2 regions of the Thalassospira sp. MBR-102 genome follow, and region 1 is predicted to be linked to the other one. Evidence: riboswitches for the same ligand, from Rfam matches in the RefSeq annotation. Region 1 holds a riboswitch; the other holds the start of a gene.
What was found. Region 1 has a riboswitch for glycine ahead of gcvT (glycine cleavage system aminomethyltransferase GcvT). Riboswitches for the same ligand answer to the same signal wherever they lie in the genome.

Region 1 (12,352 bases):
GCCGCCTGAAGGATCAATTGTTCAAGTGTTCCGAATTTGCCCTGCGTTTCAAGCCGATCAGCCCATGCCTTCATCTGCTTAAGTGCTGTGACATAGGTTGAAAACCATGCAAAGCCATGGGCGGCATACTGGTTTTCATCCAGTGCGCTGGCATCGATTTTGCCATCCACCGTCACGCTTTCGCGCATGGCGGTTTCGGCGGCGTGATGCACCGGGGCAAGGGCCGCCAGCGCGTCATCGCAAAGCCGGGTCAGTTCGGGCAGCAGGGCATTATCGCTCATCGGTCTGGTCCTCGGGTTCGGTCCATCTGGTGCATGAAGCAGACTATCATTGTTGTCCTGCCGGTTCGGCAAGGATTGAAAAGTGGCAGCCCCGATGCGGATCGGGCGAGAACGCATCAGGGCCACCAACGGTCAGTCGACGCTTTATGTGGGTTAGGCGTCGACTGCTTCTTCAAGGGTGCGCATGCCCGGGCGTTTGGCCTGAACCAGAACGGCCATGTTTCCGGGCTTGTGTTCGTTGCGCATCATTTTCATATGCGCACGCGGAATATCGTCCCAGCCAAACACTTCGGACATGCTGGGATCAATGCGGCGTTCAATCACCAGCTTGTTGGCCTGGGCGGCCTGTTTCAGGTTGGCAAAGTGGCTGCCCTGAATGCGTTTCTGGCGCATCCAGACAAAGCGCGCATCGAAGGTCAGGTTAAAGCCCGTCGTCCCGGCACAGAACACGACCATCCCGCCGCGTTTAACCACATTGCACGATACGGGGAAGGTCTGTTCGCCCGGATGTTCAAAGACGATATCGACATCATTGCCCTTGCCGGTGATGTCCCAGATCGCCTTGCCGAATTTGCGTACTTCTTTCATATAGTCGCCAAATTCCGGGCCATTCACGGTTGGCAACTGGCCCCAGCAATTGAAATCCTTGCGGTTGATCACGGCCTTCGCACCAAGGCCCAGCACGAAATCGCGTTTGCTTTCATCGGAAATCACGCCAATCGCATTGGCACCCGCCGTGGTAATAAGCTGGATCGCCATCGATCCAAGGCCGCCCGAGGCCCCCCACACCAGAACATTGTGACCGGGTCGCAGGATATGCGGGCGATGGCCAAACAGCATGCGGTAGGCGGTGGCAAGGGTCAGCGTGTAACACGCACTTTCTTCCCATGTCAGGTGTTTGGGACGCGGCATGAGCTGCTGGGCCTGCACGCAGGTGAACTGGGCAAAGGATCCGTCCGGTGTTTCATAGCCCCAGATGCGCTGGGTGGGCGAGAGCATCGGGTCGCCGCCGTTGCATTCCTCGTCATCGCCGTCATCCTGATTGCAGTGAATGACGACCTCATCGCCGACTTTCCAGCGTGTGACCTTTGACCCGACCGCCCAGACAATGCCCGACGCATCCGATCCCGCGATGTGATAGGGCAGGTCATGCACGTCAAAGACCGAGATCGGTTTGCCAAGCGACGCCCACACACCATTATAGTTCACACCCGCCGCCATCACGAGGACGAGGACCTCGTGGCTGTCAGGCTGGATCACCGGCAGGACTTCGCATTGCATGGCGGTATCGGGTTCACCGTGACGTTCACGGCGAATGGCCCAGCCATACATATTTTTCGGCACATGACCCAGCGGCGGGATTTCGCCGATTTCATACAGGTCTTTTTCTTCATGACCACCACGGAACGGCAGAACTTCAGCAGTCGTATTCATGGCCTTCACTCCTTGTTCGGGGTCGATCCGGGATGCGCTGTAAATGGCTGGTAATAAAATTACCTTGTGTTGCGCTGCGGTCGACGAATCCTCCAAGCCACGGAACTTGTGATATTTTCCCTGAAATGCACCGGTTTCCCTTGGGTTGTAGCCTGGTTCCCCGAATGCTTTCTTAGTTTTTGCTTTTATCGCGTTGCACAAATTGTTATATAATTATCCAAGTGATGTCTAGTAGGTAATTTAATAACGTTTTCTTGTAATAAACATAAAGCTTTTGGGTAATAAAGATACGCGAGGTCGCCATGTCGATGGAAAATCAACGCAGTGCAGCAAAGCCGGAACGCGACCGCCCGTGGTTGATCCGTACCTATGCCGGGCATAGTTCGGCCAGCGCATCGAACGCGCTGTATCGTCAGAATCTGGCGAAGGGGCAGACGGGGCTGTCGGTCGCGTTCGATCTGCCGACCCAGACCGGTTACGATTCGGACCATGTTCTGGCGCGCGGCGAGGTCGGCAAGGTCGGCGTGCCTGTATCGCATCTGGGCGACATGATGACCCTGTTTGAGGCTATTCCGCTTGATCAGATGAACACATCGATGACGATCAACGCACCGGCGGCATGGCTTTTATCGCTTTATATTGCCGTTGCCGAAAAACAGGGAACGCCGCGCGACAGCCTGCAGGGCACGACCCAGAACGACATCATCAAGGAATATCTGTCACGCGGGACCTATATCTTTCCGCCGGCACCCAGTCTGAAACTGATCACCGATGTTGCGGCCTTTACCTATCGCGAGGTACCGAAATGGAATCCGATGAATGTGTGCTCGTACCATTTGCAGGAAGCCGGGGCGACTGCCGAGCAGGAACTGGCCTATGCGCTGGCGACCGCGATTGCCGTGCTTGATGCGGTCAAGGCATCCGGTCAGGTGCCCGAAGAAGATTTCGCCAAAGTTGTCGGGCGCATTTCATTTTTTGTGAATGCCGGTATCCGGTTTGTGACCGAGATTTGCAAGATGCGGGCATTTTGCGAATTGTGGGATGAAATCACGCGGGATCGTTATGGCATTTCCGATGAAAAATATCGCCGGTTCCGCTATGGCGTGCAGGTCAATTCGCTTGGCCTGACCGAACAGCAACCCGAAAACAATGTGTATCGCATCCTGATCGAAATGCTGTCGGTGGTGCTGTCAAAGAATGCGCGCGCGCGTGCCGTGCAGCTTCCGGCGTGGAACGAGGCCCTTGGCCTGCCGCGCCCGTGGGATCAGCAATGGTCGCTGCGCCTGCAACAGATCATGGCCTATGAAACCGACCTTCTGGAATATGACGACCTGTTTGACGGCAATCCGGCGATTGAACGCAAGGTCGGATTGCTTAAGGACGGTGCACGCGAAGAACTGGCGAAAATCGATGCCATGGGCGGGGCGATTGCCGCAGTCGATCTTGGTTACATGAAACAGGAACTGGTGCGGTCCAATGCGCGCCGTCTGGCCGATATCGAAACCGGGCTGACCAAGGTGATCGGTGTGAATGCCTATACCGAAACCGAAGCATCACCCCTGACATCGGGGGAAAAATCGATCCTGACGGTCGATGACATGGCCGAACAGGAACAGATTGAAAAACTGAAAGAATGGCGGGCCGGTCGCGACCCGGCCGCGGTTGCCAGAAGCCTTGCCGATCTTGAAGCCGCCGCCCGCGAAGACCGCAACATCATGGAAAGTTCGATTGCCTGCGCCCATGCAGGCGTCACGACCGGGGAATGGTCCGAAACGCTGCGTCAGGTGTTTGGTGAATATCGTGCGCCGACCGGCATCACATCGATGATCGTGACCGGGGATGCAGACGATATCAAAAAACTGCGCAGTCGCGTGGACGAGGTTTCCGAAAAGCTTGGCGAACGCATGAAAATGCTGGTCGGTAAGCCGGGGTTGGATGGTCATTCCAACGGGGCGGAACAGATCGCGGTCAAGGCGGGCGATGCCGGGATTGACGTGCTTTATGACGGCATTCGCTGGACACCTGATGAACTGGTGCGCAATGCCATCGACGAAGGCGCGCATGTGATCGGGCTTTCGATCCTGTCAGGGTCGCATGTGCCGCTGGTGCGCGAAGTGGTCAATGGACTGCGCGCCCACGGGGCGGGGCATATCCCGGTTGTTGTTGGCGGCATCATCCCGGATGCCGATATGCTTGTTCTGCGTCAGATGGGGGTATCGGCGGTTTACACGCCCAAGGATTACCAACTGGTGCGGGTGATTTCCGAAATTGTCGATCTGGTGGATCGCAAGTCAACCGAACGTCCGGCCCCGCGTAACATCGAAGGCAAGCCGGAAGGGGCCGGAACGGCGATTTATTGATTGCGGCGGTTTTGCGGATTTGCTCAGCTCTTGACGGCAACCCGTGCTTGTTCAGTGCCGTGGCGTTCAAGAACCCAGCTTTCAAAGGTTGCGGCGGGCAACGGTTTGGCAAACAGGAAGCCCTGAATGAAGTCGCATCCCTTGTCGCGCAGATATTCGTGCTGCTCGACTTCTTCGACACCTTCGGCGACGACTTCAAGATTAAGGCTGTGGCCCAATCCGATCACCGCATCGACAATTGCCTTGTCATCCATATCGACATGGATGTCGTTGACAAACGACCGGTCGATCTTGATCGACGAAACCGGGAAACGTTTCAGATAGTTCAGGGATGAATAACCGGTGCCGAAATCGTCAATCGCGATGCGCACGCCAAGGGCCTTAAGCTCGTTCAAGGTTGAAACGGCCTTTTCCGGGTTGTTCATCAGGATCGATTCAGTGATTTCAAGTTCCAGCGTACCATCGGGCAGGCGGGTCTGATCCATGATCTGGGTGACGGAACTGACCAGTTCGGCATCCTGGAACTGTGCCGGTGACAGGTTTACCGCAATGCGCAGGCCCGGCAGACTGGTTTCGCGCCAGATTTGCGTCTGTTTGCAGGCCTTGTTCAGAACCCATGCGCCCAGCCGGTTGATCAGGCCGCATTCCTCGGCCACCGAAATGAATTCGCCCGGCAGGATCAGACCACGATCCGGGTGGTGCCAGCGCACCAGTGCCTCCGCGCCGACAACCCGCTCGGTGCGGCAATCGATTTTCGGCTGGTAGTAAAGTTCAAGCTGGTCATATTCCAGCGCGTTGCGCAGATCTTCCTCGATCGTTTTGCGTTCCTTGACCCTCTCGTGCATCGACGGCAGGAAGAACCGGTAATTGTTGCGGCCTTCGGCCTTGGCGGCATACATCGCCATATCGGCGTTTTTGACCAGTTGTTCGGGGTTTTCGCCGTCTTCGGGGAACAGTGTGATACCGACACTGGCGGTCGAATGCAGGCGAATGCCACGGCAATCGAATGGCTGGCAAAGTTCATCGATGATGCGCTGGGCAAGGGCAATGGTGTCTTCGATATTCTGAACATCGGTCTGGATGATGGCGAATTCGTCCCCGCCAAGGCGGGCGGCGGTATCGGAATCACGGATGATGCGCGACAGGCGCTGCCCCATTTCCTGGATCATCAGATCGCCAACGTCATGGCCAAAGTGATCGTTGATGTCCTTGAACCGGTCCAGATCGACAAACAGAACCGTGACCCCGCGCTGGAACCGGCGGGCGGATAGCAATGCCTGACGCAGACGGTCAAGGAACAGGGTACGGTTCGGAAGGCTGGTCAGCACGTCATGCACGGCCAGATGGCGCATGCGGGCTTCGGTCTGTTTGCGTTCGGTAATGTCGGTATAAGTCGCAACGTAACCGCCACCGGGCATCGGGTTGTGGTCAACCTGAACGACCCGGCCATTCGGGCGGGTGCGTTCCATGCGATACGGTTCGCGACGGCGCGCAATCGCAACGCGGTCGGAAATCAGCGCCTGAATGCTGACATCGCCATATTCGCCGCGTTCGGCGTTATAGCGCAGAATATCGGAAAGCGGCGTGCCTTCCTTGACCAGATCGCGCGGCAGGTTCAGCAATTCGATATAACGTTCGTTCCAGACCATCAGGTTCAGGTCCTGATCAAACAGGCATATCCCCTGACCGATATTGTGAAGGGTCGCTTCCAGAAGGGCCTGTTTACGCTGGGCTTCTTCCTGTGCCTGTCCCTGCAGGGCGACCATTTCGTTATATTCGCGGATCAGAAGGCCCAGTTCGTCCGAACTGTTCCATTCCACCGGGCGGCGCAGACGACCATGTTTGGTCATGCGGATGGAATGCAAAAGCCGGTTCAGCGGTTCCTTGATCGAACGCTTGTTCGCGATCAGAAGGCTTGCGGCAACAACCGCAATCAGCAAACCGAACAGGATCATGTCGATCACCATCCGGCGGAACAGCAAATCCTGAACGCGGGCTTCTGTGAAGTAAATCACAAGCTCGCCGACGTCATGACGCACATTATTGCGTTCAAAGAACACGCGACGCGACAGGCGCAGGGTATCGTTCAGCTCGGATTGTGATACGCCGGTATGGGCGAATTCTGTGCCATCGGCCCCCAATGCCTGCACCGCGACAATATCGCGATCCCGGCTCATGGCGTTCAGGGCTGATTCGATATTGTCGACATCAAGATACCAGAACGGTGTTGCCAGAACGCGGGCATTGATATCGGCGGTTTGTTCGATTTTCTCGTTCAAATCATCGCGCAGAACCGTGTAACTGACGTATCCGAAGACAACGAACAGGGCGAGGGAGAACAGGGAAACCAGCGGCAGCGCGATGAAAAGCAATCGGCTGCTAAGCGACTTCCGTTGTAAAAAGCCGTACGATCCGCGCGACAAGCGTATTTCTCCTCGGCACCCACTATCGACTAGTTAATGGCAACCATACTCGACCTTCGGGTGGGCTCCAATACCCCTAAGACTGTGCTTACTCAATCTGGAAGTCAGCCCAAAAGCAAGTTTGATTTCATTTTTTTCATATAGCATTCACAAAAAGTAATTCGACCCATCTATTTTGGATCGAAGTCCAGCAGCTTCAAGGACTTGTCTACCAAGTTTATTTTGTTTTTCTTATTTAGGATGCGTTTATTTTGGTACGGCCTGACGGGCGAGTTCGTCGCATCGTTCGTTTTCGGGGTGTCCGGCGTGACCTTTGACCCAGTGCCATTCAACTTTATGCGTTTTAAGAGCTTCCAGAAGCCTTTGCCAAAGCTCGACATTTTTGACCGGCTTTTTGTCGGCCGTTTTCCATCCGCGTTTTTGCCATCCCCAAATCCACTTGGTAATTCCGTCCCGGACATAGCTGCTGTCGGTATAAATGTCGACGATGCAGGGGCGTTTCAATGCTTCAAGCGCACTGATCGCAGCCATCATTTCCATACGGTTGTTGGTGGTTTCGGGATCACCGCCCGACATTTCCTTTTCCACGCCATTAAATCGCAGGATCGCGCCCCAGCCACCGGGGCCGGGATTGCCGCTGCACGCGCCGTCTGTGTAAATTTCGACGCGTTTGTCGTCCGTTCCGGTCATATAATTCTATTCCTCGCCCAGGCCATAGGCACTGGCACTGTCGATCCGTTGATGAAAGCGCAGTTTATTGATGTATTCGCGTGGGTTTTTCGGTGTGACCAGCGCATCCTTGGGCGTATTGATCCAGTCATAAAGACGGGTCAGCAGGAACCGCAGCGACGCCCCGCGCGCAAGGATCGGAAGGGCGGACAGTTCATCATCGGACAATGCGCGCACCTTGCCATAGCTTGACAGAAGGTTGCGGGCCTTGGTGACGTTAAAGCTGTTATCGGGTTCGAAACACCACGCATTCATGCAGATCGCAATGTCATAGGCCAGCAGATCGTTGCACGCGAAATAGAAATCAATCAGGCCGGAAACGTCGTCCTTGCCGGGGAAGAAAAACACATTATCCGGGAAAAGGTCGGCATGGATTACGCCTGCGGGCAACTGATGGGGCCAGTTGGCTTCGAGGAAGGCCAGTTCATCCTCGATCAGTTTTTCAAGACCGGGCTGAACGCCATCGGCATCGGCACGGCAGCTTTCAAACAGCGGACGCCAGCCCTTCACACTTAGCGCATTGCCAAGATACATGTCGAAATCCTGACCGGCGGTGTGCAATTGCGCCAGCGCGGTGCCAAGCCCCATGCAGTGATGGGGCATGATCCGGCGCGGCGACATGCCGTTCAGGAAGGATGTGATGGCGGCCGGACGTCCGCACAAACGGCGTAACGCAACCCCGTCCCTGCCGTGGATCGGTGTCGGGCAGTTCAGTCCCTTGGCCGACAGATGATCCATTAGGCCCAGATAAAAGGGTAGATCATCCGGGTTCACGCGCTTTTCATACAGGGTCAGGATGAAGGATGCCTGATCGGTCTGAAGCAGGAAGTTGGTGTTTTCGACGCCCTCGGCGATGCCTTTGAACGAAATCACGGTGCCGATATCGTATTCGGCGACAAAACGGGCGATATCTTCGTCAGAAACGTCGGTATAGACGGCCATGGGATATCCGGATTTCCTGCATCAGAGCTGGGTTAGCTGGCAAGCTGGCGGGGCAGCTTGAAGGTGACGTTTTCGTTGGTCAAAGTCAGGGTTTCGACCGTGACGTTATAACGTTCACGGCAGGCATCAATGACTTCCTCGACCAGAATTTCCGGGGCGGATGCACCTGCGGTAATGCCAAGGGTCGAAATGCCTTCGAGTTTTGACCAGTCGATATCCTTGGCGCGTTCGACCAGAACCGAACGGTCACATCCTTCGCGTTTCGCGACTTCGACCAGACGGTTCGAGTTCGACGAGTTTGGTGCACCCAGCACCAGAATGGCATCGGCGTCGGTCGCGATCAGCTTGACCGCGTGCTGGCGGTTGGTGGTCGCATAGCAGATGTCTTCTTTCTTTGGGACCTCGATCGCCGGGAAACGGCCTTGCAGGATCGAGATGATCCTGGCCGTATCGTCCAGCGACAGGGTGGTCTGGGTCACAAACGCAAGGTTTTCGGGGTTTTCGACCTGAAGGTTTTCGGCGTCTTCTTCGGTCTCGATCAGGGTCATGCTGCCCGGTGGCAACTGGCCCATGGTGCCGATGACTTCGGGGTGACCGGCATGGCCGATCAGAAGAATATGTTTGCCGTCCGCATGGTGGCGTTCCGCACCACGATGGACCTTGGACACCAGCGGGCAGGTTGCATCAAGATATTCAAGCTGGCGGTTTTCGGCGGCTTCGGGCACCGATTTCGGCACGCCGTGCGCGGAAAAGATCACCGGAACCCCGTCCGGGACGCTATCGAGTTCATCGACAAAAACCGCACCCATATCGCGCAGGCGGTCGACCACGAATTTGTTGTGGACGATTTCGTGGCGGACATAGACCGGCGCGCCATACTTCACCAGCGCCTTTTCGACGATCTCGATCGCACGATCCACCCCCGCACAGAAACCGCGCGGGTTGGCAAGGATGATCCGAAGGTCGGCTTTGTCAGACATGATACGGGTCCGAATGTTCATGATGCGCGACACCAGCCGCGATTATTCAAGTGTCTTCGTTACATAACCCGCCAGCACCGGACGTGCAATGACAGACACCATGCAAAGATGGATGTGGATGCATGTATTGGTGGCAATTGTTGTGAATGCACTGATTTCAAACGGAAGCGGGTTGTGTCGCCATATCGGAGCGAATAGACTGCGCGCGGCTGTGCCCGGATCGGGCATGACAGCGAATTTGACCAGTTCTATAGAGGCTTGGATGACGATTGCGAACGGACTGCGGCGTGTTTGTGCATTGGGTTTGGTGTCGTTTGCCGGTTTTCTGGCAGCGTGTGGCACGTTCGAAGAACAGCCGGTCCCGGCATGCCCGCGTGCCTTCCTGCCCAATGATACCGCCCGTCTGGTGCAGTTCAATGGTCAGGGCAAAGACCTGACCGATGTTATCCTTGAAGCCGAATTTGCCGGATATCTGGGCGATTGCGGCTATGACCTTGAAGAAAAGGTCCTGAACGTTGTCATCAGCCCGGTGATCAATGCCGAACTGGGCCCGGCAGCGCAGGGACGCAACGCAAAACTCCAGTATTTCGTGGCACTTAAGGACCCGTCCGGCGAGTTTATCCAGAAAAATCTGTTTGATGTCGACATGGTGTTTCCGAGCAATTTGAACCTGGCGCGCTATCGCGACGAGCAGGTGACTTTGAACGTGCCGCTGGATGATGTCTGGGCCGGTCCGGATTATGAAATCTATCTTGGTTTCCAGCTGAGTGCCGACCAGCTCGACTACAATCGACGCTTCGGAAAAAATTAATAATCCGGCCTATTATTCATTTTTAGTGAATAATCAAATCCCGCCCGCATCGCGTGGCGGGATTTTCGTTTTTGGACAAAAGTTCGTTTTCGGTAATCCTCATACAAAAGAATGGACATTTGCCGGAGGGACTAAAAAAGAGCTTTTAATCCTCATACTAATGGGTGGGGTCGAAAGGATATGATTTTTGGGGCTGGTCTGGTCGGATTCAAATCCGTATAAGGGGGCATACCCAAATGATCCCCGTGGGAGAGTGCCACGGTCTTGATCGATGCGTCGGATTGCATCGATAGGGATTGCGCGGACGCCGAAGGAGCAACCACCCCGGAAACTCTCAGGCAAACGGACCGCGGGGAGATGGGACTCTGGAAAGCAGGCGGCATCAGAAATCGATGTGCGCCTCGCCGAAGATGTAAGCAGACCGGTATCCAAACCGGCTGTGATTCTTTCAGGCTCCAAGACAGAGGGGGACGTGGTTGGCCACTGGTCGGCTATGTTTCTCAACGCCTGTCTGGAGACCTTGATGGCCGATCATCAAACCGAACTGCTGAAAACCGCCCTTTATGATTTGCATGTCGAACTGGGTGCCAAGATGGTGCCGTTTGCCGGTTACGGCATGCCGGTGCAATATCCGCTGGGCGTTATGGGCGAACATCTGCATACCCGTGCGAAGGCCGGTCTTTTTGACGTTTCGCATATGGGGCAGGTTCGCCTGACCGGCGAACATCGCGTCGCCGAGCTTGAAAAGCTGGTACCCGGTGATATCGCGATTCTGAAACCCGGCCGCACCCGTTATTCCGCCTTTACCAATGACGATGGCACGATCCTTGATGACCTGATGATCACCAATGCGGGCGACAGCCTGTTTCTGGTGATCAATGCGGCGTGTAAGGATGATGACATTGTCCATATGCGGGCCAATCTTGATAACGGTGTGGAGCTGATCGAGATTGATGATCGCGCATTGATGGCGTTGCAGGGCCCGGATGCGGCCCGCGTGCTGGCACGGTTTGCGCCTGCGGTTGCCGATATGAAATTCATGAGCTTTGCCGAGATCGATATTGCCGGTATCGCGTGCTTTGTCACCCGGTCGGGCTATACCGGTGAGGACGGGTATGAGATTTCCGTGCCGAATGAGCGCGCCGAAGAACTGGCGCGCAAGCTTCTGGCCGAGGAAGAGGTCGAGGCGATTGGCCTTGGCGCGCGCGATTCGCTGCGTCTTGAAGCCGGTCTTTGCCTGTATGGCAACGATATCGATACCACGACCACCCCGGTCGAGGGTGACCTGAACTGGATCATCAACAAGCGCCGCCGCGAAGAAGGCGGGTTCAAGGGTGCGGATGTGATCCTTGATCAGCTTGCCAATGGGGCGGATCGCAAACGTGTCGGGATCAAACCCGAAGGCAAGGCCCCGGCGCGTGAACACACCCCGATCCTGAACAGTGACGGTGAAGAAATCGGCGAAATCACCAGCGGTGGTTTTGGCCCGACCGTGGATGGCCCGATTGCGATGGGATATGTCGCAATTGAATTTGCCGCCCCGGGTACCAAAGTCGATCTGATGGTGCGCGGCAAGGCACGCCCGGCGGAAATCGTCGAACTGCCGTTTGCGGCACATCGTTACTATCGCGGCTGATCATCAGAAAAAAAGAGTTCGGGCAGCGTTTGCGGCCCGCAAAAGATACCGAGATTTTAGAGACAACTGATCTTACAGGGACGAATTACCATGGCTAAAAAATTCTCGCAGGAACATGAATGGGTTGAATATGAAGACGGTGTCGCGACCGTTGGCATTACCGATTACGCCCAGCAATCGCTTGGCGATATCGTTTATGTCGAGCTGCCGGAAGTTGGCAAAAAGCTGACCAAGGATGGCGATGCGGCGGTTGTCGAATCGGTCAAGGCCGCCAGCGACGTTTATGCGCCGCTTGATGGTGTCGTTGTCGAAGCCAACGAAGAGCTTGATGACAATCCGGCACTGGTGAACGAAGCCCCGGAAAGCGATGGCTGGTTCTTCCGCATGGAACTTTCCGATGAGTCCCAGCTTGATGAGCTGATGGACGAAGCTGCGTATAAAGACTTTGTCGAAGGCCTTTAAGATATGCGTTATCTTCCGCTAACCAGTGCGGATCGCGCCTCGATGCTTGAAACCATCGGGGCCGGGTCCGTTGACGAGTTATATAGCGACGTGCCCGAAGGCGCGTTGCTGTCCGAGCCGGTCGATCTGCCATATCATCTTGGTGAATTGCAGGTCGAACGCGACATGGCGAAACTGGCCGCCAAAAACATGGGCACGGCCAGCGTGCCGAGCTTCCTGGGCGCGGGGGCGTATCGCCACCATGTTCCGGCCACGGTCGATTACATCATCCAGCGTGGTGAGTTTCTGACGGCC
Region 2 (12,352 bases), on a different contig from region 1:
TGTCGATCTCGATCCCTTTGGAATGTGTAACCGCCAGTCCGTCCGGTCCGCGGGACCGTTCACCAAACAATGTAACGACCTTTCCGCTTGCGGGCATACGCAATTGTCCGTGTGCCAGCGTGATCGAACTGCCGACAGAAAGCTCTTCATCATTTGCCGATGGTGCCTTGCTGGCAGGGGCTGTTTTTTCCGCAGGGGTGGCGGGCGGCTCGTTTCTGGCAATTGTCGATGGGGCCGGGGGCGGTTTGGGTTCCGTGCGCTTGGCGATCTGGCGTTCCGGTTTCATGCGGGGTTCGGGAACGCCTTCCGCCCGCTTTTTCAGGCTTTCCAGAAGATCGCCCAATGATTTTGCCTCGGTCGCCAGTTCATTGACGGCGCGCGATGCCATTTTGGCCTCGGCCTCGGTTTCCGAACGCAGTTTGCGCTTTTCGTTAAGCAGGGCGGCCAGTGACTGGCGCTCTGCCTGTAATTCTTTGGTGGCGGTTGCCATTTCGCTGCGGCGCGTGCGGATGTCTTCGCGAAGGGTGCCAATTTCTTCAAGCTCGGCGCGCAAATCGCGCGCATGCTGTTCAACACCGGGCAGGGCGGCCTTTAACAGGATGGCTGACCGCAATGTATCCTGCGGGCTGGTCGGAAGGGCGATCACAGCTTCGGGCGGGGTGGTCGACAAACGCTGCAAGGCCATCAGGATGCGGGCATATTGCCCGGCTTTGTCTTCAAGGCTGGTGGCGGCCCGCTTTTCGCGCACTTCAAGTTCGGCAAGCTGATCTTCAAGATCGGTCAGGGTTGTTTCAAGGCGCTGGGCGCGTCTGGCGACCGAAATGGCTTCGGATTGAAGCGCCTGTTCCTCGGTCCAGAGTTCGCGCGATTTACGCGCCAGGAATTCTTCCTGCTTTTGCTGCTCTGACAGCTGGCTTTCAAGTTTATCAAGCTGACTGTCGACCTTGCGTAGCGACTGGGCAAAAGACGGCGCTGCCCCGCCCGCGATCATGGCTGCAATCACAGCCAGCGCAGGCAGGGCGGTCTTGGAACGCAGATCAGTTCGCAAGAAGCGCATCATTCCCTTTCAAACCCTTGATCAACGGTTTGCCGGACATTTCCGCCGGTTGCGGTAGCCCGAGAAGCTGCAACAAAGTCGGTGCCACGTCGGCCAGGCGACCATTTTCCAGTGTCGCGCCTTCGGGTCCATTCACCAGAATGGTCGGCACCAGATTAAGCGTATGCGCGGTGTGCGGCTCGCCGGTTTCCGGATCCACCATCATCTCACAGTTCCCGTGATCAGCGGTAACGAACATCACGCCGCCCACCGATTTAACCGCATCAACAACCTGCCCAAGGCAGGTATCGACCGCTTCGGCGGCCTTCATCGCGGCGGACAAAATGCCGCTATGGCCGACCATGTCGGGGTTGGCAAAGTTCAGAATGATCGCGTCATAGGTTTCAGCCCTGATCGCCGCCACCAGCTTTTCGGTCACTTCCGGGGCCGACATTTCCGGCTGCAAATCATAGGTCGCGACCTTGGGCGATGGCACCAGAATACGGTCTTCGCCCTCGAAAACCTGTTCTTCGCCGCCGTTAAAGAAGAAGGACACATGCGGATATTTTTCGGTTTCCGCGATGCGCAACTGCTTCATGCCAGCCCTGGAAACGACTTCACCAAAGATATTTGGCAACACCTGCGGCGGATAGATCGCATCCATATATTTTGCATGGTCGGATGAATATTCAACCATACCGGCCTGCACGGCAAATCTGATCGGGGTGCCACGGTCAAACCCGTCAAAGTCCGGTGCGCAGATCGCGGCCAGAATTTCACGCGCGCGGTCGGCCCGGAAATTGGTCATCAAAAGCCCGTCGCCGTCTTTCATGCCGGCATAATCGCCAATCACGGTCGGCAGAACGAATTCATCCGTGGTGTCGGCATCATAGGCTGCCCTGATTGCGGCTTCGGCACTTTCAGCGGTGCGGCCATCGGCGTAATTCTTGCCCTTTACCATCGTGAAATAGGCCTGACTGACGCGTTCCCAGCGATTGTCGCGGTCCATCGCGTAATAGCGCCCGGTGACGGTCACGATTTCAACATTGGCATCACCAATTAGTGCGCGAAATTTTTCAAGGAATTTGGCGGCACTTTTGGGGGCGGTATCGCGGCCATCCAGGTAGGCATGGATTTTTACCGGCACACCGGCCGATGCGATGATTTTGGCAAGGGCCGCCATATGGGCCTGATGGGAATGCACCCCGCCTTCGGACAGAAGCCCGGCGATATGACAGACGCCCCCGCTTTCTTTCAGCTTGGCGATAACCTTTTTGACGGTATCGGTATCGGCGATCGAACCGGTTTTGACAGCCTCGTCAATTTTTGGCAGTTCCTGCATCACAACCCGGCCGGCACCAAGATTCATATGGCCGACTTCGGAATTGCCCATCTGTCCTTCGGGCAGGCCGACATCAAGACCGCAGGCTTTCAGAAAGCCGGTCGGATTGTTGGCATAAAGCGCGTCCCAAACAGGGGTATTGGCCAATGCAACCGCATTGTCCTTGCTTTCCTCGCGATAACCCCAGCCATCCAGAATGCACAGCACCACCGGACGCGGGCGCTTTACGGTATTTGATACAGTCACAATCATAATCCCACGAACTAAAGTACACGAAATAAGGTAAAAGGCTGAATTACCGGTAAAGATGGTTATTATCCGGCAATTTTGCCATCCGTACAAAGACGCCGGGCGCGGTGGGTCCGCCATCAGACGCTGCCAATCATAGCATTTTCAACGCGCAATCTATCATGAATGCCGGTATTGAACAGCCTTCCGACCGGGTATTTTTTGTGCGCTTGCAAAGTCGCTTTTTGACAAGGATCATCACCTGCCTGTAATCTCGGGCGTTACGGTGATACCTCGAATAACCGCGATGGGAGAGCCCGCTTTGATCCCGCGATCAGATCGGCGCCGAAGGAGCAATAGCCCCGAAAACTCTCAGGCAGATGGACCGTTGCGGATTGAGGCTCTGGAGAGAGAAAGCGGTACGGGGCCAATGCCCGGCACCATATTTCCACCGAAGGATGAAGCCATGGCGTCAAAGACTTCTTTGTTTTTGGCAACAGGGCGCACAATCTCAGGTCAAGGGACAGAGGGGGCAAGACACCGGTTCTATAACGTCATGTGGCATTGATCCGCATGACAAAGAGCCGTGGGAGGCCCATTTGACCGAAGAAAATAAGCAGCGTCCGCAAGACGTTAATCTTTCCGTTGTCGATCTTTATACCATCGGCATCGGCCCATCGAGTTCGCATACGGTCGGCCCGATGCGCGCGGGCTATCGGTTCTGTCTGGAACTCGAAGCCCGGAATCTTTTGGAAAAAATCGGCTCGGTAATTGTCGATCTTTACGGATCGCTTGCCCTGACCGGCAAGGGCCATGCCACCGATACCGCGGTGATCATGGGGCTTTCGGGGGAACGACCGCGTTCGGTTGATCCCGACCGGATCGCACCGACAATGGATGCGATTGATAAAGATCACGCATTACAGCTTTACGGCGCGTATCCGGTTGCCTTCAACCGGGATACCAACCTTGTTTTCCATATGACCGAAAGCCTGCCCGAACACCCCAACGGCATGCGGATCACCGCCTTTGACCGTGACGGTGTTGTTTTGCACAAACAGGAATATTTTTCGGTTGGGGGTGGGTTTATCGTCTCGGGCGATGATCGCGGGGCGGAATATTCCGGCGATAATATCACACTGCCTTATCCTTTTTCCTCGGCCGATGAACTGATGGCGATCTGTAAAAAGGAAAAGCTGTCGATTGCCGAAGTCATGGCCGAAAACGAAAAAAGCTGGCGTGAACCTGCCGAGACCGAGGAATTTGTCGACCGCGTGCATCGCGCGATGATGGATTGTATTGAGCGTGGCTGCAAAACCGATGGCATCCTGCCCGGCGGGCTGAATGTCAAACGGCGTGCGCGCAAACTTTACCTTGAACTGACGGAACGGCCAGAAGCGGGGCTTAAGGACCCGTTGACCGTGATCGACTGGGTCAATCTTTATGCCCTTGCGGTTAACGAAGAAAATGCTGCCGGTTCGCGCGTCGTGACCGCCCCGACCAACGGGGCGGCGGGTGTTATTCCCGCCGTGCTGCGCTATTACGAACGGTTCGGGGCCAATGTGACACAGGGGAAAATACGCGAATTCCTGTTAACGGCGGCGGCCATTGGTTCGATCTATAAAAAGCGTGCGTCGATTTCTGCCGCCGAAGTCGGTTGCCAGGGGGAGGTCGGTGTGGCCTGCTCAATGGCGGCAGGCGCGCTTTGTGCCGTCATGGGCGGTACCCCCGAACAGGTTGAAAACGCCGCCGAAATTGGCATGGAACACAACCTTGGCCTGACCTGTGATCCGATTGGCGGTCTGGTACAGGTACCCTGCATCGAACGCAACACCATGGGGGCGGTCAAGGCGATCAATGCTGCCCGTCTGGCAATGCGCGGTGATGGTCAGCATACCGTGTCACTCGATAAGGTAATCGAAACCATGCGCCAGACCGGCATTGATATGCAAAGCAAATACAAGGAAACCAGCCAGGGCGGGCTGGCGGTCAATGTCAACGTGGTCGAATGTTGAGCTGACAGTTTGAAATACCGACCAAACACCCTCGAAGCCGCCGTTTCGGGGGTGTTTTTCATCCGGCCCGATTCTTGCCACCTTGCGCCTGCAATCTGATATCATTGAGAAATCAAAAACGGGGCAAAGACCTCGAACAGGTTGGGCAAAGCATGAAAAAGAAACTGTTCCGCATCTATATCGCGGTCAGTCTGGATGGCTATATCGCGCGCGCCAATGGTGCTGTTGACTGGCTTGATCAATTCGATCCGGCCGAGTTCGATTTCGAGGGCTTTCTGGGCACCGTGGGAACACTGATCATCGGGCGAAAAACCTTTGATCAGGTGATGGAATTTGGTGACTGGCCCTATGAAGATCGCCGCACGATTGTCCTGACATCGCGCGATTTGCCCGATAACCGCCCGGCCAATACAGAGGCCTATGGCGGTAGTCTTGTGGAACTGGCAAGCCAGCTTCGCGATGACAGGTCCGATACCGGCGATATCTGGATCGTCGGTGGGGCCAGTGTTGTGACCCAATTCCTGTTTGGCGGCCTTGTCGATCAGCTTGAAATGTTCATCATCCCCGAAATTCTGGGAGATGGCATCCGGCTGTTTGGCCGGGATGCTGTGGGCACGACACCGAAACTGGTGGCATCGGAGCACTACAAGTCCGGTGTCGTGCGCATGCAGTATGATTTGCGTTAAAGCCGGTTACTTAAGCGTTTCCAGTTTTTCGGCAATCTTTGATGAAAGTTCGCGTAGGGCATTAACAGCACTGCTTTGCCAGTCGCTGTCGAGGACCATCTGCATCTTTTCCTGATAGCTGTCGGTGACTGTAACCGGTTCGCCCTTGTTCAGTTCGTTGCCCTTCAACGTCACTTCGGACTTATTATGCACCGTGACCTGCCAGAAACCGGGTTCGAACCATGACCAGAACTTAATCAGGTCGGCATCGACGGCGTCGGCGCTGTCATATTCGGCGTCCCCCGGTTCAAGAACACGGTATCCGGCCTGTTTGAAGCCGTTGGAGATTGCCTTGTTGACGGCATCGGCAACAGTTTTGCCTTCGGGCAGCAAAACATCCCCCAGTGCCATTCCATAGGTGTTGCGTTTGCGGGCATAGGCACGCGATGTAAAGGTGACATCATCAATCTCGTCATTCGACAGCGACGGGATATCCGGTGTTGATGGATCAATCTCGAATTGGCGTTTGTCTTCGACCGAAACGATTTTAACGGCCGGCCCAGTCGCCGGGTTCTCAATTTTGGCCGGTTCCTGAATTTCGACAACGCTACGCGAAGCTGCGCACGCGCCGGTCAGCATTGCCAAACCGATAACGGCGGCAATCTTTAAGTATCTGTTTTGCATCGTTAATTCCCCTACTCAAACAGATAGAGAAATACCCATGGACAAAATTTGAAACAACTTATCCAAGAGTGGGGGAACCAATGCTTTTGGTGACTTTGGGGATTATTCCCGGTGATATGGATGGTTGGTCTGGATGGCATGGGCGCGGAAAAGCTGCTCGGCAATCAGGGCGCGCACCAGCATATGGGGCCAAGTCGCCTTGCCAAGTGACCAAAGCGTATTGGCGCGTGTTTTGATAGCGTCCCCATGGCCGTCGGCCCCGCCAATGGCAAAGGCGATATTTCCGGCATATTGATCGATCCAGCCTTCAAGCTTTGCAGCAAAATCGATGGAGCCATATTCGCGGCCATGCTCGTCAAGTGCGATCAAAAAGGCATTTTCGGGGATGACGCCCAGTAAAAGCTCCGCCTCGCGGTCTTTAAGCTGATTGGGGGGCAGCTTTTTCTTCTCTTCGACTTCTCGCACGGCAAAGGGCCAGCGCAGGCGGGTTGCGTAATGGTCAAAAAGATCTTTCTCGGGGCCGTTTTTCATTCGGCCCACCGCAGCAAGGGTAATTTGCATCTTTCCGATCTGGCTCCGCCCGCATGGGGACCACCGATGGCCAATCCCCGCGGTGGTCAGGGCAAACCGGGGCGGACTGTATTAATACAGTCGCGCCGCCTGCTGTTTAAGCGCCGGATTTTCAACGCCCCACATCTGTTCTATGTTGTAGAAAGCGCGAACTTCCGGGCGGAACAGATGGACGATGACATCGCCGGCATCAACCAGAACCCAGTCGCCCTGTTCCTTGCCTTCGGCCTGGGCACGGCCCTGACCTGCTTCTTTCAGCTTTTCGACAATATGCTCTGCCATCGACGCCACCCGTCTGGAGGATGACCCGGTTGCAATGATCATATGATCGGCAAGGGAGGTTTTATCGATCAGATTAATGGTGACAAGGTCTTCGGCCTTGTCATCTTCTAGCGTGCTCTGGATAAGGGCAAGAAGCTCGCCCGGGGTCAGAGTCTTTTTTGCGGTACCTATGGTCGCCACCTCAATTTACGCAAGAGAGCCCGATCCGTTTCGGATCCGGGGAACTCCCGCCGGTCAAACCTGCCATCTGCCTTCGGCGCGGATTGCGGTCGAAGAAGCCGGATGGCGCTTTATTGGCAGGTAAACCCAGGCCGGAACATCGAGATCGGCCAGCAAACCCGCCCTGTCCGATGGGATGCGCCAGCGTTCCATACGCTTGGCTGCCGTCCCGGACAATGCCTTGTTAGAATACCCCTCGCGGTCAAGAACCGCAATGGGAGCGCGCAAAATCAACCTGTCCCACCATTTCCATTTATGAAACTGGGCCAGATTGTCCGCCCCCATCAGCCATACGAACCGCGTTCGGGTAAAACGACGCTGCAAGGCTGCGAGAGTGTCGGCCGTATAACGGGTTCCCAGTTCTGATTCAATTGCAGAAACAACAATGCGGGGATGCTTTGCCATCATCAGCGCCGAATCGAACCGGTCGGCAAGGTCGGCCATACCCTGGGCGGGCTTGAGCGGGTTTTGCGGCGACACCAGCCACCAGACTGCATCAAGTTGCAGGGTTTTCAAGGCTTCCAGCGATATATGCAGATGCCCTTCATGCGCCGGGTTAAACGACCCGCCCAGCAATCCGACGCGGGGCGGGGCACTATGACTTCTGGGCGTCGAAAAACTCATGGGCGGGTCTGGCCGGTGCCGCGCACGATGTATTTATAGCTGGTCAGCTGTTCGACTCCGACCGGGCCGCGTGCATGCAGCTTGCCCGTCGAAATGCCAATCTCGGCCCCCATGCCAAATTCGCCGCCATCAGCAAACTGTGTCGATGCATTGACGATCACGATGCCGGAATCAACACCATTGAGGAACGTCGCGGTCGCATCGGTATCCTCGGCCAAAATGGCGTCGGTGTGATGCGATCCATATGTGTTGATATGGTTGACCGCTTCTTCGACGCCATTGATGACCTTGATCGACACAATGGCATCAAGATATTCGGTGATCCAATCATCGTCCGTGGCAGGCAGGATGCGGGTGTCTGCCTTTTGCGCGCTGGCATCGCCACGCATTTCACATCCCTTGTCGGCAAGGGCAGCGGCAATTTTCGGCAACAGATCATCGGCAACCACCTGATCAATCAGGATGGTTTCGGTCGCACCGCAAATGCCGGTCCGGCGCATCTTGGCATTCACCACGATATCGACGACTTTGGTCACATCCGCACTGGCATGGACATAGGTATGGCAAAGCCCTTCCAGATGCTTGAACAGGGGAATCCGGCTTTCATCGGTAATGCGCGATATCAGCGACTTGCCGCCGCGCGGGACGATGACGTCGATGTAATCGGACAGTTTCAGCATCTCGCCAACGGCGGCGCGATCCGTCACCGGGATCATCTGAAGCGCATGTTCGGGCAAACCGGCATCGAGAATACCGGCAAGCATGCAGTCAAAAATCGCGCGGGATGAATGGAAGCTTTCCGAACCACCGCGCAGGATGGCGGCATTGCCCGATTTGATGCACATGGCACCGGCATCGGCCGTCACATTCGGGCGGCTTTCATAAATGATGCCGATCACGCCAAGCGGCACAGACACGCGCGCGATATCGAGCCCGTTGCGTTCGGGGCTCCAGCGGGCAAGTTCGCGACCAACCGGATCGGGAAGGTCGGCAACTGCTTCGACCCCGGACGCCATGCTTTCGATGCGTGCAGGGTCAAGCGCAAGACGATCAAGCAATGCTGGCGTCAGGCCCTTTGCACGGCCTGCTTCCATGTCGCGTGCATTGGCGGCCAGAATGATATCGGCATTTTCGCGGAGTTTCCGGGCGGCGGCCTTAAGGGCAGCGGTTTTTGGTTCGGACGGGACCTGTGCCAGTTTCAGCGAAGCTTCACGGGCATTGATGCCCATGTCGTGCATCAGTGCTGCGATGTCCTGGGTTTCGATGCTGGCAAGTGCCGTCATGGTCCTGGTTCCGTTCCTTGAAGATGTCCCGCAGGCCGGAATTCCCGGGGCGGGCTTATCGCAATTTTATCGACAATTTGACAAAATATCCCTCTGACCGCGTAACTGCAATCATCTAGGAACGATAAATCAATGTTTTGCGAACTATTCCGTAGACGGCAAGACATGCTTTCTTGTCCGACTTGCTTGCCAAATCGTTGATTACGGGCCATCTGTTGTTTTGGGAAAGCGGGACGTCAATCGGAAAGCCGGGGCTGTGTCGGACACGTCACATGGTACCCACCAGGGGATAAAAACTTGAAAAATATGGGTGATAACCAGCCATCAGCCCGCGCTGAATTTGGTGTTGTTAAAACTTTTCTGCCGTATCTTTGGCCGCGTGGCGAGTTCGAGCTCAAGGTCCGTGTGGTTATCGCCCTGCTGTTTCTGGTCGGGGCGAAGGTCGCCAACGTTTATGTCCCGGTTTTGTATAAATACGCCGTCGATGCGCTTGACGGCGGTGGCAAGGCCGGTGCTTCGTCCGGTGGTGCCGATGCGACATCCCTGATTGTTGTGCCGGTGGGGATGATTGTCGCCTATGGGCTGGTGCGGGTTTTATCCTCGGCCTTCGGGGAATTGCGCGATGCCGTCTTTGCCAAGGTCGCGCAACGTGCCATCCGGACATCCGCCCTTGGCGTTTTTGAACATTTACATGCCCTGTCGCTTCGGTTCCATCTGGATCGTCAGATGGGCGGGCTTTCTCGCGCCATTGAACGCGGGGTCAAGGGGATTGAATTCCTTCTGTCCTTCATGCTGTTCAACATTCTGCCGACCCTGCTTGAAATCTTCATGGTGTCGGGCATTCTGTGGGTGCTTTATGATTTCTGGTTCGCGCTGATCACGTTTGTCACCATCGTGATCTATATCGCGTTCACCCTGATCGTGACCGAATGGCGCATGAAGTTCCGCCGCGAAATGAACCAGCGCGATGACGAAGCCAACACCAAGGCCATCGACAGTCTGATCAATTATGAAACGGTCAAGTATTTCAATAACGAGGATCACGAATCCCGGCGTTACGACAATGCCTTGCGCGGTTACGAAACGGCGGCGGTGAAGTCGCAGGAATCCCTGTCCAAGCTCAATATCGGGCAGGGTGCCATCATTGCGGTTGGTCTGGTTCTGAACATGCTTCTGGCGGCCAAGGGTGTTCAGGATGGCAACATGACCATTGGCGACTTTGTGCTGGTGAATACCTATTTGTTGCAGCTTTACATGCCGCTGAACTTCCTTGGTTTTGTCTATCGGCAGATCAAGCAGTCGCTGACCGACATGGAACGCATGTTTTCGTTACTCGACGTCGAAAAAGAAGTCGAAGACAAGGCCGGGGCACCTGCGTTGGTTTGTGCGGATGCGGCAATCCGGTTCGATGATGTCAAATTCGCCTATAACCCGGATCGTCAGATTCTGAAGGGTGTCAGTTTCGAAGTTCCGGCGGGCAAAACCGTTGCTGTTGTCGGGCCAAGCGGGGCGGGCAAATCGACCCTGACCCGCCTGATGTTCCGTTTCTATGACGTCTCAAGCGGTCGGATCACGATTGACGGGCAGGATATCCGCGATGTGTCGCAGACATCCCTGCGTCGTTCGATCGGTATCGTGCCGCAGGATACAGTCCTGTTTAACGATACGATTGCCTATAACATCGCTTATGGTCGCCCCGGAGCGGAAGAGGCGGAAATCACCAATGCCGCCAAACTCGCCAGCATCGATGGCTTCATCGCCGCCCTGCCACAGGGCTTTAAAACCATGGTCGGCGAACGCGGGCTTAAACTTTCCGGTGGGGAAAAACAGCGTGTATCGATTGCGCGCATGTTGCTGAAACGCCCGAAAGTCATGATCTTTGACGAGGCGACATCGGCCCTTGATACCCGTACCGAAAAGGATATCCAGCAGGCGCTTCGCGATGTGTCACGCGGGCATACGACGCTTGTGATCGCGCACCGGCTTTCGACCGTGATTGATGCCGATGAAATCATCGTGCTGCGCGACGGGCAGGTCGCCGAACGCGGCCGCCATCAGGACCTTCTGGCACAGGACGGGCTTTATGCCGAAATGTGGGCCCAGCAGCAGGAAATTCGCGAGGCCGAAGAAATCCTTGCCCATGCCGGGGATGTCAAGGCATAGGTCCGAAAACCTGCGTGGTGTCAAGCAGCCAAAGGGCGGTTGATATGGTGATGAAGGATAGTGACGTTGCGATCATAAGCGATGCGGCACAGAGTCCTTCATGGCCATAACGTTGTCCAAAGACCGCATAGATGCTCAGCATCGGCGAACAGGCAAAACTGACCGCGGCAATTTGCAGGACCGGCTCCATCGGCGGCATCAGCCAGACAAGGGAAAATACGATCAGCGGATGCAGGATCAGTTTGCCAGTAACGATCCGCGCCATATCAACGCGCATACCCCGGATTTTAAGCCCGACAAGACCCGCTCCGATCACAAACAGCGCCACCGGTCCCGATGACATTGCCAGCATGTCGATGGCTTTCAGGGCCGGGGCGGGCAGTTCAATCCCGGTCAGCGAAAGACAAAGGCCTGCAAAAATCGCGATGATGATAGGTGTTTTGCACAGGTTTTTTAATGCCTTGCCAAGAACCTGAAGCCGTCCCTGTCCGTTATTGTTCGCACTGTCGCCCAGCACAAGAACCAGCGGCATCATCACCAGCGTTTCGATCATCACGCACAGTGTTAATGCTATCGCTGCCGGTGGCCCCAGCACCTGAAGCGCGATCGGATAGCCGATAAATCCGCTGTTGGAGAATGACATGCCCAAACCCTGCAGGGTCGCATTGGCAAAGGATTTCCGGGCGATAAAGCGCGTATAGGCAATCCCGATTGTCAGAATGATTAACGAGCCGCCGCCATAGGCAATCAGAAATTCGCCGTGAATGATGTCGGCAATCGGCCGCCCTGAAAGCGTTTTGACCAGAAGGGCCGGTAGGGCAAAATTCATCACGAACGCCCCCATGCCGCGCGCCACATCCTGCGCGATGATATTTTGCCTGACCGCTACATAACCCAGTGCGATAATCAGGAAGATGGGGCTGGTGATCGCCAGAATATCAAGCATATTGGGGCATATTCCGAAACCGGCGCGGATGATCTGATCGACAGACCGCGGTTGTGCCAAAAATATTTGATTTTATTACATATCCCGTGCAATGCCGGGCGGGTCAAGAAATGGAATGGATTTATCAATGAACCAGACCGGAATGGATTGGCCCGAAAGCCTGATGCCCAATGCCTTTCGCGGTCTTGATTTGTTGCGATCCGTTTCCGTGCGTGGTCAAAAGGCGGCCGGTCTGATTTCAGGACATGGTGTCTGGGATGGGCTTGCCGGGTTTGATCCGATTGTCGCCGGAACT

Region 2: linked by a shared signal. The riboswitch ahead of ABIE64_RS14205 (L-serine ammonia-lyase) and the one ahead of gcvT (glycine cleavage system aminomethyltransferase GcvT) in region 1 are both predicted to bind glycine.

The regions. Positions count from the first base shown of each region.
Region 1 covers NZ_JBEPTC010000002.1:117,904-130,255, reverse strand. The annotation lists gene ABIE64_RS04080 (acyl-CoA dehydrogenase family protein) at 1-281, opposite strand, end outside; gene ccrA (crotonyl-CoA carboxylase/reductase) at 435-1,715, opposite strand; gene ABIE64_RS04070 (ethylmalonyl-CoA mutase) at 2,018-4,075, shown strand; gene ABIE64_RS04065 (putative bifunctional diguanylate cyclase/phosphodiesterase) at 4,099-6,498, opposite strand; gene rnhA (ribonuclease HI) at 6,745-7,188, opposite strand; gene ABIE64_RS04055 (homoserine kinase) at 7,195-8,169, opposite strand; gene ispH (4-hydroxy-3-methylbut-2-enyl diphosphate reductase) at 8,202-9,149, opposite strand; gene ABIE64_RS04045 (hypothetical protein) at 9,376-9,960, shown strand; glycine riboswitch at 10,197-10,320, shown strand; glycine riboswitch at 10,324-10,426, shown strand; gene gcvT (glycine cleavage system aminomethyltransferase GcvT) at 10,484-11,596, shown strand; gene gcvH (glycine cleavage system protein GcvH) at 11,687-12,058, shown strand; gene gcvPA (aminomethyl-transferring glycine dehydrogenase subunit GcvPA) at 12,062-12,352, shown strand, end outside.
Region 2 covers NZ_JBEPTC010000008.1:28,667-41,018, reverse strand. The annotation lists gene ABIE64_RS14215 (murein hydrolase activator EnvC family protein) at 1-1,060, opposite strand, end outside; gene gpmI (2,3-bisphosphoglycerate-independent phosphoglycerate mutase) at 1,038-2,630, opposite strand; glycine riboswitch at 2,905-3,004, shown strand; glycine riboswitch at 3,008-3,135, shown strand; gene ABIE64_RS14205 (L-serine ammonia-lyase) at 3,206-4,621, shown strand; gene ABIE64_RS14200 (dihydrofolate reductase family protein) at 4,774-5,307, shown strand; gene ABIE64_RS14195 (hypothetical protein) at 5,314-5,970, opposite strand; gene rlmH (23S rRNA (pseudouridine(1915)-N(3))-methyltransferase RlmH) at 6,073-6,531, opposite strand; gene rsfS (ribosome silencing factor) at 6,613-7,002, opposite strand; gene ABIE64_RS14180 (nicotinate-nucleotide adenylyltransferase) at 7,057-7,665, opposite strand; gene ABIE64_RS14175 (glutamate-5-semialdehyde dehydrogenase) at 7,662-8,948, opposite strand; gene ABIE64_RS14170 (ABCB family ABC transporter ATP-binding protein/permease) at 9,255-11,111, shown strand; gene ABIE64_RS14165 (AEC family transporter) at 11,101-12,057, opposite strand; gene ABIE64_RS14160 (DUF4269 domain-containing protein) at 12,185-12,352, shown strand, end outside.